DNA from 4 places in the Agarivorans gilvus genome. Region 1 is predicted to be linked to each of the others. Evidence: predicted binding sites of a transcription regulator. Region 1 holds the regulator's gene; each other region holds the start of a gene.
The links. The regulator sigma-54, encoded in region 1, starts transcription at its own class of promoters, with help from an activator protein. The targets are predictions, from matches to a motif close to GTTGGCACGNNNNTNGNNT.
Positions count from the first base shown of each region.

Region 2: a site for sigma-54 is predicted at 1,633-1,651, ahead of AR383_RS06780 (CmpA/NrtA family ABC transporter substrate-binding protein). Genes of this name have one in related genera too.
Region 3: a site for sigma-54 is predicted at 1,618-1,636, ahead of AR383_RS16095 (THxN family PEP-CTERM protein). Genes of this name have one in related genera too.
Region 4: a site for sigma-54 is predicted at 1,611-1,629, ahead of AR383_RS10465 (choice-of-anchor A family protein). Genes of this name have one in related genera too.

Region 1 is NZ_CP013021.1:1,926,647-1,929,785, forward strand. Features, by position in the region: gene lptA (lipopolysaccharide transport periplasmic protein LptA) at 1-218, shown strand, start outside; gene lptB (LPS export ABC transporter ATP-binding protein) at 221-946, shown strand; gene AR383_RS09025 (RNA polymerase factor sigma-54) at 1,002-2,504, shown strand; gene hpf (ribosome hibernation promoting factor) at 2,529-2,816, shown strand; gene ptsN (PTS IIA-like nitrogen regulatory protein PtsN) at 2,825-3,139, shown strand, end outside.
Region 2 is NZ_CP013021.1:1,443,883-1,447,021, forward strand. Features, by position in the region: gene AR383_RS06775 (ABC transporter permease) at 1-117, opposite strand, end outside; gene AR383_RS06780 (CmpA/NrtA family ABC transporter substrate-binding protein) at 181-1,566, opposite strand; gene AR383_RS06785 (FKBP-type peptidyl-prolyl cis-trans isomerase) at 1,821-2,441, opposite strand; gene AR383_RS06790 (GNAT family N-acetyltransferase) at 2,495-2,992, opposite strand; gene AR383_RS06795 (M48 family metallopeptidase) at 2,985-3,139, opposite strand, start outside.
Region 3 is NZ_CP013021.1:3,391,335-3,394,473, forward strand. Features, by position in the region: gene AR383_RS16085 (S1 family peptidase) at 1-522, opposite strand, end outside; gene AR383_RS16090 (ThiF family adenylyltransferase) at 646-1,503, shown strand; gene AR383_RS16095 (THxN family PEP-CTERM protein) at 1,683-2,591, shown strand; gene AR383_RS16100 (PEP-CTERM/exosortase system-associated acyltransferase) at 2,729-3,139, shown strand, end outside.
Region 4 is NZ_CP013021.1:2,222,867-2,226,005, forward strand. Features, by position in the region: gene AR383_RS10460 (KAP family P-loop NTPase fold protein) at 1-138, shown strand, start outside; gene AR383_RS10465 (choice-of-anchor A family protein) at 528-1,502, opposite strand; gene AR383_RS10470 (DNA alkylation repair protein) at 1,731-2,828, opposite strand; gene AR383_RS10475 (HNH endonuclease) at 2,856-3,139, opposite strand, start outside.

The sequences.
Region 1 (3,139 bases):
CCGAAGCCAACGAGGTTCGTTACGACCTTAAAACGCAAACCTTAACACTGAGCAACAACGCTCAACTCAAACAAGAAGAGAGCTTAGTTAAAGGCAGCATGATCAAATACAGCATCGATAAACAAGAAATGGTGGCACAGGGTGATGAAAACAGTCGCGTCACCACCATTTTCTTACCGCAACAACTCAACGAAATTGCGCCACAGGAACAACAGTAACGATGAGTACATTGATTGCTGAAAACCTAGCCAAAAGCTACAAGGGTCGCAAGGTAGTAAAAGACGTAAGTCTCAACGTTGAAACCGGTAAAATTGTTGGTTTGCTCGGCCCCAATGGTGCAGGTAAGACCACTACCTTTTACATGGTCGTGGGCTTGGTTCCCCGAGATCATGGCCGGATTTTAATCGATGATGATGACTTATCCAGCACCGCCATGCACAGCCGTGCCCGAAAAGGGATTGGCTACCTGCCTCAAGAAGCCTCCATATTTAGACGTTTGTCTGTGGAAAAAAATATACTCGCGGTCTTAGAAACTCGTAAAGATCTCGATAAACAACAACAGCAAGTGGCCTTGGACGACCTGTTAGAGGAATTCCATATTGGTCACATTCGAAAAAATCTTGGCATGAGCCTGTCTGGTGGGGAACGCCGCCGGGTTGAAATTGCTCGTGCTCTAGCCGCCGCTCCAAAGTTTATTTTGCTTGACGAACCCTTTGCTGGCGTGGATCCTATTTCTGTTATCGATATAAAAAAGATTATTGAACACCTGCGTGATCGTGGTCTTGGAGTATTGATCACCGATCACAATGTGAGAGAAACTCTCGATGTTTGTGAACATGCCTATATCGTTAGCCAAGGCGAATTGATAGCCTCGGGGAAACCTGAAGAAATACTTGAAAATGAACACGTGAAACGAGTTTATCTCGGTGAACAATTCAAGCTATAGTTAAAGTGCAAGTAAAAAAACACAATACAATAAGAAGAAGGAACAGCGGCAGTTAATGAAAGCATCTTTGCAGTTGCGTCTTGGTCAGCAATTGACCATGACCCCTCAGTTACAACAGGCGATTCGCTTACTCCAGCTTTCAACACTGGATTTGCAGCAAGAAATTCAGGAGGCGCTGGAAAGCAACCCCCTGCTCGAAGCGGATGAGTCACACGCCAGTGACAACGATGCTAATGAAGCTCAATCCCTTAATGACAAAACTAATGATAACAGTGTAAACAACGAAGTGGATAATAGCCAGTTAGAAGCAGGCGATGCGATTAACCAAGACACTGTTTCTGATGACTTACCCGTTGATTCCACATGGGACGATATTTACAGTGCCAGTTCAGGGCCATCCAGCTCAGGCAGTAGCGGTGTGAGTGAAGACAGCGATATGCTGTTTCAAGGTGAAACCGTAGAATCCTTGCAAGACCACTTAATATGGCAGATGCAACTCACCCCATTTAGTGAGGTTGACCAAGCGATTGCGCTAGCCATTATTGATGCGATTGATGAATCCGGCTACCTAACCCAAGATTGTGAACAATTGTTGGAAGGCTTACGTGCCAGTGAAACTAACGATTTAGACGTCGAGCTTGATGAAATTGAAGCGGTATTAAAACGTGTTCAACACTTCGACCCTGTAGGCATTGGCGCTCGCTCTCTTCAAGAGTGCTTAATGATTCAATTAGGCCGCTTTGCCGAAGATACCCCTTGGCTAAAAGAAGCCAAAGACATCGTAACCAATCATATTGATGTCTTGGCTAATCGCGACTTTCGTTTATTGTCGCGTAAAACCAAATTGAAAGAAGATCAATTACGCGAAGTAATGCGTTTGATTCATACTCTAGAACCACGCCCAGGTAATGCGGTTGAACCCAACCAAGCACAATATGTGATTCCGGATGTATCAGTGATTAAGCGCCAAGGGCGATGGGTAGTTGAACTAAATCCTGATGCGATGCCTAAATTACGCGTCAATTCTCACTACGCCTCGCTCAGTAAAACCTCAACCAACGCCAACGATACTCAATTTATTCGCAGCCATTTGCAAGAAGCCAAATGGTTTATCAAAAGCATTGAGAGCCGTAACGAAACCTTATTAAAAGTATCCAACTGCATTGTTCATCACCAACAAGCCTTTTTTGAGTACGGCGAAGAAGCAATGAAACCAATGGTATTGAACGATGTCGCAGAAGCTGTAGAAATGCATGAATCTACGATTTCTCGGGTTACCACTCAGAAATTTATGCATACGCCTCGTGGTATTTTTGAATTGAAATACTTCTTTTCTAGCCACGTCACCACTGATGGCGGCGGCGAATGCTCTTCTACCGCAATTAGGGCACTAATTAAAAAACTGGTAGCTGCCGAAAACAGCAACAAACCGCTTAGCGACAGCAAAATTGCTGATATTTTGGCAGATCAGGGGATCAAGGTGGCAAGACGTACCATTGCTAAATACCGAGAGTCGTTAGCAATTCCACCTTCTAACCAACGAAAAAGCCTTATCTAAGGCCAATAACAGGGGACGAAATCTATGCAAATTAATCTTACCGGACACCACGTAGAAATAACTGAGTCTTTAAAAGAGTATGTCCACACTAAATTTGCCAAACTAACCCGACGATTCGAACAAATAAACAATGTTCATGTCATCTTAAATGTGGAGAAACTGAATCAGATTGCTGAAGCCACCCTGCATTTAAATGGTGGAGAAGTGTTTGCCACTTCAGAACACACCGACATGTACGCCGCCATTGATAGCCTGATCGACAAACTTGATCGCCAGGTTATCAAACACAAAGAAAAACTCACTAAACACTAGTCACCCTAATGCAACTAAATAAAGTACTAAATTTGAACTGCACGCAACGTGCAGTTCAATGTTCCTCAAAAAAACGCGCCCTTGAAATCATTAGCGAACTGGCAGCCAGTCAATTAGACATGACTGCTCAGAGTATTTTTGAGAGCTTGTTAAACAGAGAAAAAATGGGCAGCACCGGTATTGGCCAAGGTATTGCGATTCCCCATGGGCGAATTGCTAGTGAACACCAAGCCACTGCGGTTTTCTTACGCTGCGATCCTGCAATCAGCTTTGACTCCATCGATAATCAACCCGTCGATTTAATCTTCGCCTTATTGGTTCCC
Region 2 (3,139 bases), 480 kb from region 1:
GCGCTCAAAGATGTCACTCAATTGCTGCTTGGGGTTTTCACCGCTAGCAAGACGAACCAACGGAACCATTGGGCTTAAACCCACCGTTTCTAATGAATGAATTAATTTATCTTTCATCACTACCACTCCTATTGCGCTTGGTGAGCATACACGCCACCAAGCGCTCACTTAACCGATAACTTAAAGGGTGTCGTCTTGTTTTAGGCCAATGGCAAATTTATCTAAATAAGCATTGGGCTGTGTTCCATCGTAAACAATGTTGTCAATGAAATGCTTTTGCGGTGGCTTGAAGCCGGTTTCAGTGGCAAAGTCTGGAAACGCACTGGCCTCAATGACACCTTCTGCAATTAACTCTTTAGCGGCTAGCGCATAGATATCTGGGCGATACACCTTCTTAGCGATATCCATGTACCACGAGTCGGGCTTGCTATCAGAAATTTGTCCCCAGCGGCGCATTTGGGTTAAGTACCAAATAGCGTCACTGTAGTAGGGGTAAGTCGCGTTATAACGAAAGAATACGTTGAAATCCGGCACCTCTCGCTTATCACCTTTTTCATATTCAAAGGTTCCCGTCATGCTGTTAGCAATAACCTCGTAGTCGGCCCCAACATATTGGCTTTTTGACAAGATTTTAACCGCTTCGGGGCGATTCTTATTGTTCTCATCGTCCAACCACTTGGCAGCACGGATCATCGCCTTAACCACTCGAATATGGGTATTTGGGTATTCATCGGCCCAAGCTTTGCTTACACCAAATACTTTCTCTGGATTGTCTTTCCAAATTTCGTAATCGGTTACTACCGGTACGCCAATACCTTTAAATACCGCTTGTTGGTTCCAAGGTTCACCTACGCAATAGCCGTAAATGGTGCCCGCTTCCATGGTGGATGGCATTTGTGGTGGTGGAGTGACCGAAAGTAGCGCTTGGGCATCAATTTTTCCTGAGGTATCACCCTTGTGTGGCGCATAGTAGCCAGGATGAATGCCACCGGCAGCCAGCCAGTAACGCAGTTCATAATTGTGAGTCGAGACTGGGAACACCATTCCCATGTTGAAGGGCTTGCCCTGTTTAATATAGCTATCAACAACTGGCTTAAGCGCATCGGCCTTAATCGGGTGAACAGGCTTGCCATCTTCATGCGGAACGTGGGGCTTCATTTGCGCCCAAATGTCATTAGACACGGTAATCGCATTACCGTTTAAATCCATACTAAAGGCAGTAATAATGTCAGCCTTAGTACCAAAACCAATAGTGGCACCTAGCGGTTGCCCTGCTAGCATGTGGGCACCATCTAATTCACCGGTGATAACGCGGTCAAGCAGCACCTTCCAGTTGGCTTGAGCCTCTAACTGAACGTACAATCCTTCGTCTTCGAAATAGCCCTTTTCATAGGCGATCGCCAAAGGTGCCATATCGGTTAATTTAATAAAGCCAAACTTAAGATCTTCTTTTTCCGGCTCGCCTATTTCGGCGTGACTATAAGCCACCACACTACTACTGATTAAGGCAGCGCTGATGCTGGCTTTAATGATGTGACTAAAACGCTTAGGGCTAAATTTGTGCATTCCTTGCTCCTGCTACTGCAAAACTACCAATCGAGGTAGAACCAAAATGTTGCTACACACTCAGGGTTGCCAAGGTCGTGCCAAGATCCAGATCACATTTTTTTAACACTACAAATCATTAACTTATAAAAATCTTTACCTCTAAAGGAGTATTCGTATTTTTTTAATAAATTCACTAACTTAGAACAAAAGCGCACAAACTTGGCGCATAAAAAAACCGGCGATTTTCGCCGGTTTTTTCTGACAGTTGATGTCTAAGCTAATACAGCTAGCAACTCAACTTCAAATACTAGAGCCGCAAAAGGAGGGATGGCCGCACCAGCACCTTGTGAACCATAGGCTAGCTCATGAGGTACGTAAAGCTTCCACTTGTCACCCACTTTCATGCGCTGTAGTGCTTCTGTCCAACCTTTAATTACACCATTTACAGGGAATTCGGCAGGTTGACCACGTTGTACAGAGCTGTCGAATACTTCACCAGAAATCAAAGTACCTTCATAGTGAACTTGTACCTTGCTGGTTGCGCTAGGGCTTTCACCGTCACCTTCAACCAATACTTCGTACTGTAGGCCAGTCTCAGTTTTGTTGATCTCAGGGCGCTTAGCATTTTCAGCCAAGAAGTTCTCGCCTTCAGCCATGGCTTCTTTATGCTGCTCTGCTTTTTTAGCTTCGATTTGCTTAGTGATTTCTTGAAATGCTGCACCGATAACCGCTTCATCTAGTTGCGGTTGCTCGCCTTGCATAACATCACGAATGCCATCAAGCATGGCATTAACTTCTAGTCCGTCGAATGCGGCACGTTCAATTTGTTCACCAATTTGAAGACCGTAACCGTAACTCGCCTGCGCTGCTGCGCCTTGATATTTATCGCTCATTTGAACTCTTAAATCTAATCAATAAATGAAGCTAAAAGGTTAACATAAAGCGATCAAAAATGCCCTTGACGAAGCGTTAAATGGGCTTTTTTTTGTGAATAAGCTTGCCCGGCAAAATAGAGCTGCTGTTGCTCACCAGTAAAATCAAAGCCCAAATGGCGATAGAAACCTTGAGCGTGCTGGTTATCTTGCATTACCCAGCAATATAAGTGCTGCGCCTTGGTTTGCTCACAAGCATGTTTTAATAAAGCTTTGCCGAAGCCTTGGCCAATCCACTCTGGTAACAGATATAGGGCACTGAGTTCTTGGCATTGCGCTTGTTGTTGCAGGCAGATAAATCCCATCAATTCCGCTTGTTCGACAACCCAGGTTTGATAAGCGGCGCTGTCAAGCCGCTGTTGCCAAGCCAGAAAATGCTCAGCAACCGGCAAGGCTTCCAACATATGTACAGTTAATGAATCACTGTGTAAATGCTGCCAGCTTAAGCGCTGCACGCGACATATCGCGAGCGCATCACCAGCATTAGCCAAACGAATAGACACCTTAGTCATTAAAACTGGCTGGGCGCAGGCACTGCGGCGATTTACCCTGAGCAATGGCTTGTTTTTGCAATTGGGTAGCTCGTGCCATTCGCTGTTCCAAGTCACTGATTCGAGTTTGGTTAGAAGGGTGAGTAGACAAAAACTCTGGTACCGAAC
Region 3 (3,139 bases), 1.5 Mb from region 1:
TAGGCTTAATTCATTTGCATTGCGCGCCGGGATAACCACTGGCGTAATACTGGAAATGATACCGCGATGAGTTACCGGATAAAGCCCTAGCACTGCACCAATGGGAAAGCCGGTGAATGCGTATAATTCACCTTCTCTTACCTTTTGCTGGGAGAGAGTTAATGCTTGTAAGGCTTGGCCTTCTACTCTTAATATGGCTAAATCATGCTCTGTATCGCTGGCAACTAAGCTAACAAAGCGTATTTCAGGGGAGCGTCCTTGGCCAATAAATATGACTAGTTTTTCCTTTTGTTGTTGATTGAGGCTCTCTGGTAATACATGGGCATTGGTGGCCACTAAATGGTCTGCTATAACAAAACCGGTGCCGCGAAGGTTGGCGCGAGGGGAGTTTAAGCGGTTATAGGTGCCGATGCCTACCACTGAGGGCTTCACTTTTTCAATAGTATCAGCAAGTGCGCTGGAAGCTTCTACACTAAACAGTGATGAAACCAAGCTAATGATCAGAACCAAGGTGATTTTCATAGAGGATACTTCCTTAAACTAGGCTTTCATCTTAATTTTTAGCTCTAGCTAAGGCAAATTGCTTAGAGTAAAAATGACTGGAGTACCCTTGTACTCAGACAGATATGATAGGGACATTAAGTGATGAGTTTTAACTACCAAGATGCCTTTTCTAGAAATATTGGTTGGATAACAGAAGCCGAGCAACAAGTGCTTAGGGGAAAACGGGTTGCCATGGCTGGCGCCGGTGGTGTGGGCAGCGAACACATTGTCACCTTAGCGCGTTTAGGGATAGGTAAGTTTCATATCTCTGACTTCGATGAATATGAAGTGCATAACTTTAATCGTCAAGCCGGTGCTTTTATGTCGACCGTTGGTCAAGCAAAGGTCAAAGTTATGGAAAAAATTTGCTTAGATATAAATCCTGAAGCGGAGCTTAAGTCATTTCCTGAAGGCATATTCGAGCATAATGTCGATGAGTTTTTAGACGGTGTGGATGTTTATGTTGATAGCCTAGATTTTTTCGCTTTGGAAGCTCGAAAGTTGGTGTTTAAAAAGTGTTTAGAAAAAAATATCCCTTTGGTGACTGCCGCACCTTTAGGTATGGGCTGCGCTTTTCTCTGCTTTATGCCGGGAGGCATGAGTTATGAAGAGTACTTTCGTTTTGAAGATGCTAAAAGTGAAAATGAACAGTACATCAAGTTTCTAATTGGCCTTTCGCCCGCCATGTTACAACGGCCTTATTTGGTTGATCCGAGTAGAGCAGATTTTCATGCTAAAAAAGGTCCGTCCACGCCGATGGCTGTCAAGCTGTGCGGCGGAGTGGCAGGCACTTATGTGCTTAAGATTTTGTTAAACCGAGGTGAGTTGGTTACCGCTCCTTACGGCATTCACTTTGATGCTTATCGTAACAAGTTTAAAAAAACCTGGCGCCCTATGGGCAATCGAAATCCTTTACAGCGTTTAATGTTTAATATTGCCAAGAAGATCGTTTTGAAATAATGGCTATACTCAGGCCTTAGTCAGTGGCTGCTAGCAGTGTCGATTTATTTTACATTCTAATGACAAGTTTTTATTTGCTTTGTTTTATGTAACTGATAAATAAAGGTTTTTAAAGTTGGCATTGCAATTGCTTTACTAGGTTTGTATCTCGACTAGTGATGACCAAATGGATGGGCGATATGAATAAATTTAAATTAACTTGTTTAGCGGCAGGCTTAAGTGTGGCAAGCATTTCTGCTAACGCTTTTCTGATTACCGACTGGACATATCTTAATGATGCCGGCTTTGATCAATGGACTTCCAGTACTGATTCTATTGATCCTTCAGGTATCGATGCTACAGGGGCAACCTTAGATGTATTTGATGTTGAAGATTTATTTGGTGGTGAGTTACCTAAAACTCTAACCTGGGGGGCCCCCTATGGTTCAGGCAACCCGCGTAGCGCTTTGGAAATTGGTGAGGCGCAATCTGATTCAGTAACTACCAGCGTTGTTGATGGTGTTGGCACCTTAGATTTTGCAACAGGTACCGGCCTTACCCATGAAAACTGGGGTGTAACCGGTGATACTTTGGTTGCGGCTACATTATTTGATGGTTTGTTTTTAACACCTACCGCACCCGTAGTGGGCCCCGAGCTTATTGCTCCCGTGCTTCAATTTGCTGTTATTTTTGAAGAAACTTATAACACACCCACTGGTGGTGTTTGTAAATATGGTGATACTTTAGTGGGCGAAGAGGGGATTAACGTAGCTGGTTGTTCTGACTTATTTACTTTGGTATTGGGGCCAGACGTGACTTATCAAGTGGTGGATGGGGATATCTACTTGACTAACAGCTTTACTATCCCATTCGATGGGTATAATGAGTATGAGTATACCTTGACTACTCGTCTTCAGGGTTTAACAGTGCTGGATGATATCGATTGTGGTGACGCTGCAACTTGTATTGGCTTCTTAACAGAAGAACAAAAAACCAATGAGTTACAAGCTGGCTTTGCTATCTCGGCAGCTCGTGTTCCTGAGCCAGGTACCTTAGCTATCTTTGGTTTAGGTTTGTTAGGCTTAGCGTCTATTCGCCGCCGCGCATAATAATGAATAAAGCTGCTTAATGTGTAGCATAATAATAAAAAGCGCAGCTCTGTCTGCGCTTTTTTTATCAAACCTATCTAAACTAATAATAATTTGAATCTGGTGTTTTGATTAATTTCAAACTTTGAGAGCCAATTATGATTCGTAATAAATATGTCAAAAATCTCGCATCTTACCCTTATATTGGAGCCGTAGTAAGGGGAGGTATTTCGCTATTGGTTAAGCGTGAGGCGAAGTTAATTGCTCAGCATTTTTCTGAATATTTACGCCCAGTAGTGGCTTATGAGCCCGATACAGTAAAAGAAGCATTTCGGATCCGCCATGATGTATATTGCGAAGAGCTTAATTTTGAACCGATCCGTGAAGATGGAATGGAGCAGGATGAATTTGATGAGTATTCACGATTTTGTTTGATTGAGCATAAACCCAGCTCTCGTTTTGCGGGCTGCGTGCGTATTGTTTCGCCTTCGAATAATAATGAATTGTTGCCCATCGAGAAGTTTTGCTCAAAGGCGATTGATGGAGCAAAGTTTCATCCCTCGCAGTTT
Region 4 (3,139 bases), 300 kb from region 1:
TTAGATAACATATCGAAATCTTACAAACACGGGCATAGTATTAATACATTCGATATGATAGGCCTTGAGCTGTTAAAAATGAACATACCAAGAACCAAATATCAAGACTGGGTAGAACTAACCACTAGCTTTGAATAACACTGAAGATAGCCACACCGAGTCCCTTCATCTTCGCCGAGTAGCGCAGCCAAACAGCGATAAAGCCGAGCACTGTTTGAGCGAAGCGAGTTGCGCAGGCGCGCTGTTTGATGAGCAACGCAGGAATTAAGAAGATGCGGGGTGGCCTTTCTTTTGTATACTTTTCTTAGGCCAGCAAAGAAAAGTATATCGCCGTCAGGGCAAAATCAGCACTATCAGCTGACGCTATCAATCGACTAGTTCGAAACACATACAGCAAAGAAGCTTTTGCTCTTATAGGCTCATAAATAATTAAAACTAACTCGCCCTAGCCAAAACCCTATTTAAGACGGGTTGCACCATCAAAAAAGGCCTCAATCTTGAGGCCTTCTATAAAACAAAGTGACCGACTAACGATGACGCCACCGCGATAAAGCCACCAACAACAAGCCCATTAGCAATAACATTAAGCTGGAGCTTTCGCTGACTGGTGCAGGGGGTAAAGCCGGTAATAATTGCGGTTGCTGCCAATCAAAGCCATGGCTATGGAACTCGCGCGCGCCGCTATAACTCTGCGCCGCTACACTGCCATCAAATACCGCGCCGCCAGTGATGTCGGCGTCCAAGGCAAGTACCGAACCCACCACAGCCAAGTTATTAAAGTCTATAGATTCGGCCTCAACGAAATTCCAAAGAATATTGCTGGCCCCTAGGTTGTTGGCGTCGCTTTGTTTGGTAAAACCATTGCCGGTTAAGTTTACGCCACCAGCAATATCAACGTCATAGCCCGTCACATTAATCACTACGGTTTCAGCCATGCCTGCATCTAAAGACAAATTGTTGTTCTGGGCGAAGATGTCGGCGAAATCGACATTAAATACCGCAAGGTCTTGGCTACCGCTATAAGACAAGTGGCTACCGTTTAATACTGCGTTACTTGGCAGGCTGGCGAAATAGGCAGAGTCCGCACGCAGCTCCGCCTCCACCGCCGCAAAGGTCGCAGCCAAATCGAATGGGTTAACCGCATTAATGCTTTGAACGGAGCTACCGCCACCATTAAGGTTAACATTACCCGCAACATTGTAAGCACCGCCATAACTTAAGCTACCGGCGTTGAGGTTAATGTTAGAAGCATTGACATCCCCTACTATGGTCACACTGTCTACACCCACGCTAGTGGTTTCACGAATAGCAAAAGTTGGCGAATGCCCAGCTGCGTTTAAACTACCACCTAACAGCGTACGGCCTTCTACTTCACCACCTTGGTAGTGGTAATCACCGGTCAAAATGAGGTTGTAGTCATTAAGCACGCCGGCCTGAGCGCTAAGTGAAAATGCCCATGCAGCAGCCAGACTAAGCAAACGACGAGAAATCCCCAAATACATAAAAACTTTTCCTATCAGTACAGCACTTGCTCAAAAATAACACAAATGAAATTATATTAATATTTTTCAAACAATTACAAACAAGCATAATAAATTGACCAAGCCGTTAAGCAGGAACCGAACCAACTTTCAAAAGATCATACAAATCATGCAATTGGAGCAACGACTCTAATAAATGAACATACAATATGGCATACACTGTAAAAAACGTTGACAGTCAGGTGCAGCTTAATCCTCCAGGTAAAATGTCCTTCTCGCCACTTCCTGCCCGTTTACATGCAGGGCAACAGAATGCTCTCCAGCATAATAGTTACGAGTAGAAATTGGCTTAAAAGAATGGCTTTTTTCCATAGCAAAACACTCATCTTTGGTTAAGGCTATATTTTTTAACTTAAATACCTTGGCAGCCTTCTGGCCATTGGCCTTCATGAAATGTACGGCGTAATCTACCACCCAGTTTTGCTGTGGCTGGGTAGCTCGCAGGGCAAAACCAAAAGTGAGCGCCTGCCCCTGCTTCACTTGCTGGTTCAATAAGGCAAACTCTTCCACTACTAGCGCGGGCTTCGCAGTGTAACCCAATAAGGTAAAGCTTCTCGGGTGGCCTTGTTTTATTAAACTTCGGGTTGCATGTTTAATCAGCCATTGGCGCGGCTTGCTCGCATTAGCCAGCCAAGACTGACATAAATCTAGCACCCACTCTGGGTGGTCTTTGCTAATGTCATTCAAATTATTGGCCACCGAACGACGCACGTATAAGCTAGCATCATCTTTTAGTGCATCTACTATCGGTAATATTGGGCTAGGATCGGCAATTAAGTCCTTTAGTTGTTTGCCCCAAGGCAAACGTGGGCGACAGCCTTCACTGGCTAAACGCCGCAAATGCTCGTCTTCAGCCTGGCTCCAAACCAATAACTGCCGCCAGCTTTGTTCTGGGTAACGCTCGATAAAAGGACGAATAGCAAACTCGGCGCTAAAGCGAGGCGTTAAAGCCGCCAGCACCGTATAGGCTAATTGCGGTTGCTCAAGACCGGCAACGGCAACATAGTCAATTAAGGGCCACACCGCAAAGCCGCTCATTCGCTCAGCTTCTGGCAAGGCATCCCAATAGTCTGGCAAGGCGGTTAATAACTTGGCGCTATGGGCAAAGTCCTGCGGCAGGTGCTGCACTAAGGCATTAATAATATGCTGCACTCGTTGTTTAAGCTCTAAGCTGGCCAGCCCATCGCTGGCTAAAGCCACAAAATGCTCACGCTTAAAATCTGGGTAAACGGCCAGCAAACTATCTGCCATCGCTTGGACTACCGCTGTGGAAAGGCTGTTTTTCATTACCTGCTGCTCACTGTGCTTAACTACTTACTCACGCCATTTTCGCTGCGAGAGGTTGGATTTTCCCAAGTTACATGCTGCGCATAATATTTGTAAATTATCGATATCTAAGGCCAATTCAGGATGACTTGAGCGCGGTTTGATGTGATCCACATGAAGTACGGTATTAGGGTCATGCGCTGGCGAAGCCCCGCAACAAGCACAGCGATTATTATCCCGCTCAAATACTTGTCTACGTAAGTTCAACCAAGCTTGGCTACTGTAAAAATTAACCTGTTGACTTGCTACTTCATCCAGCTCACTGGCATCAC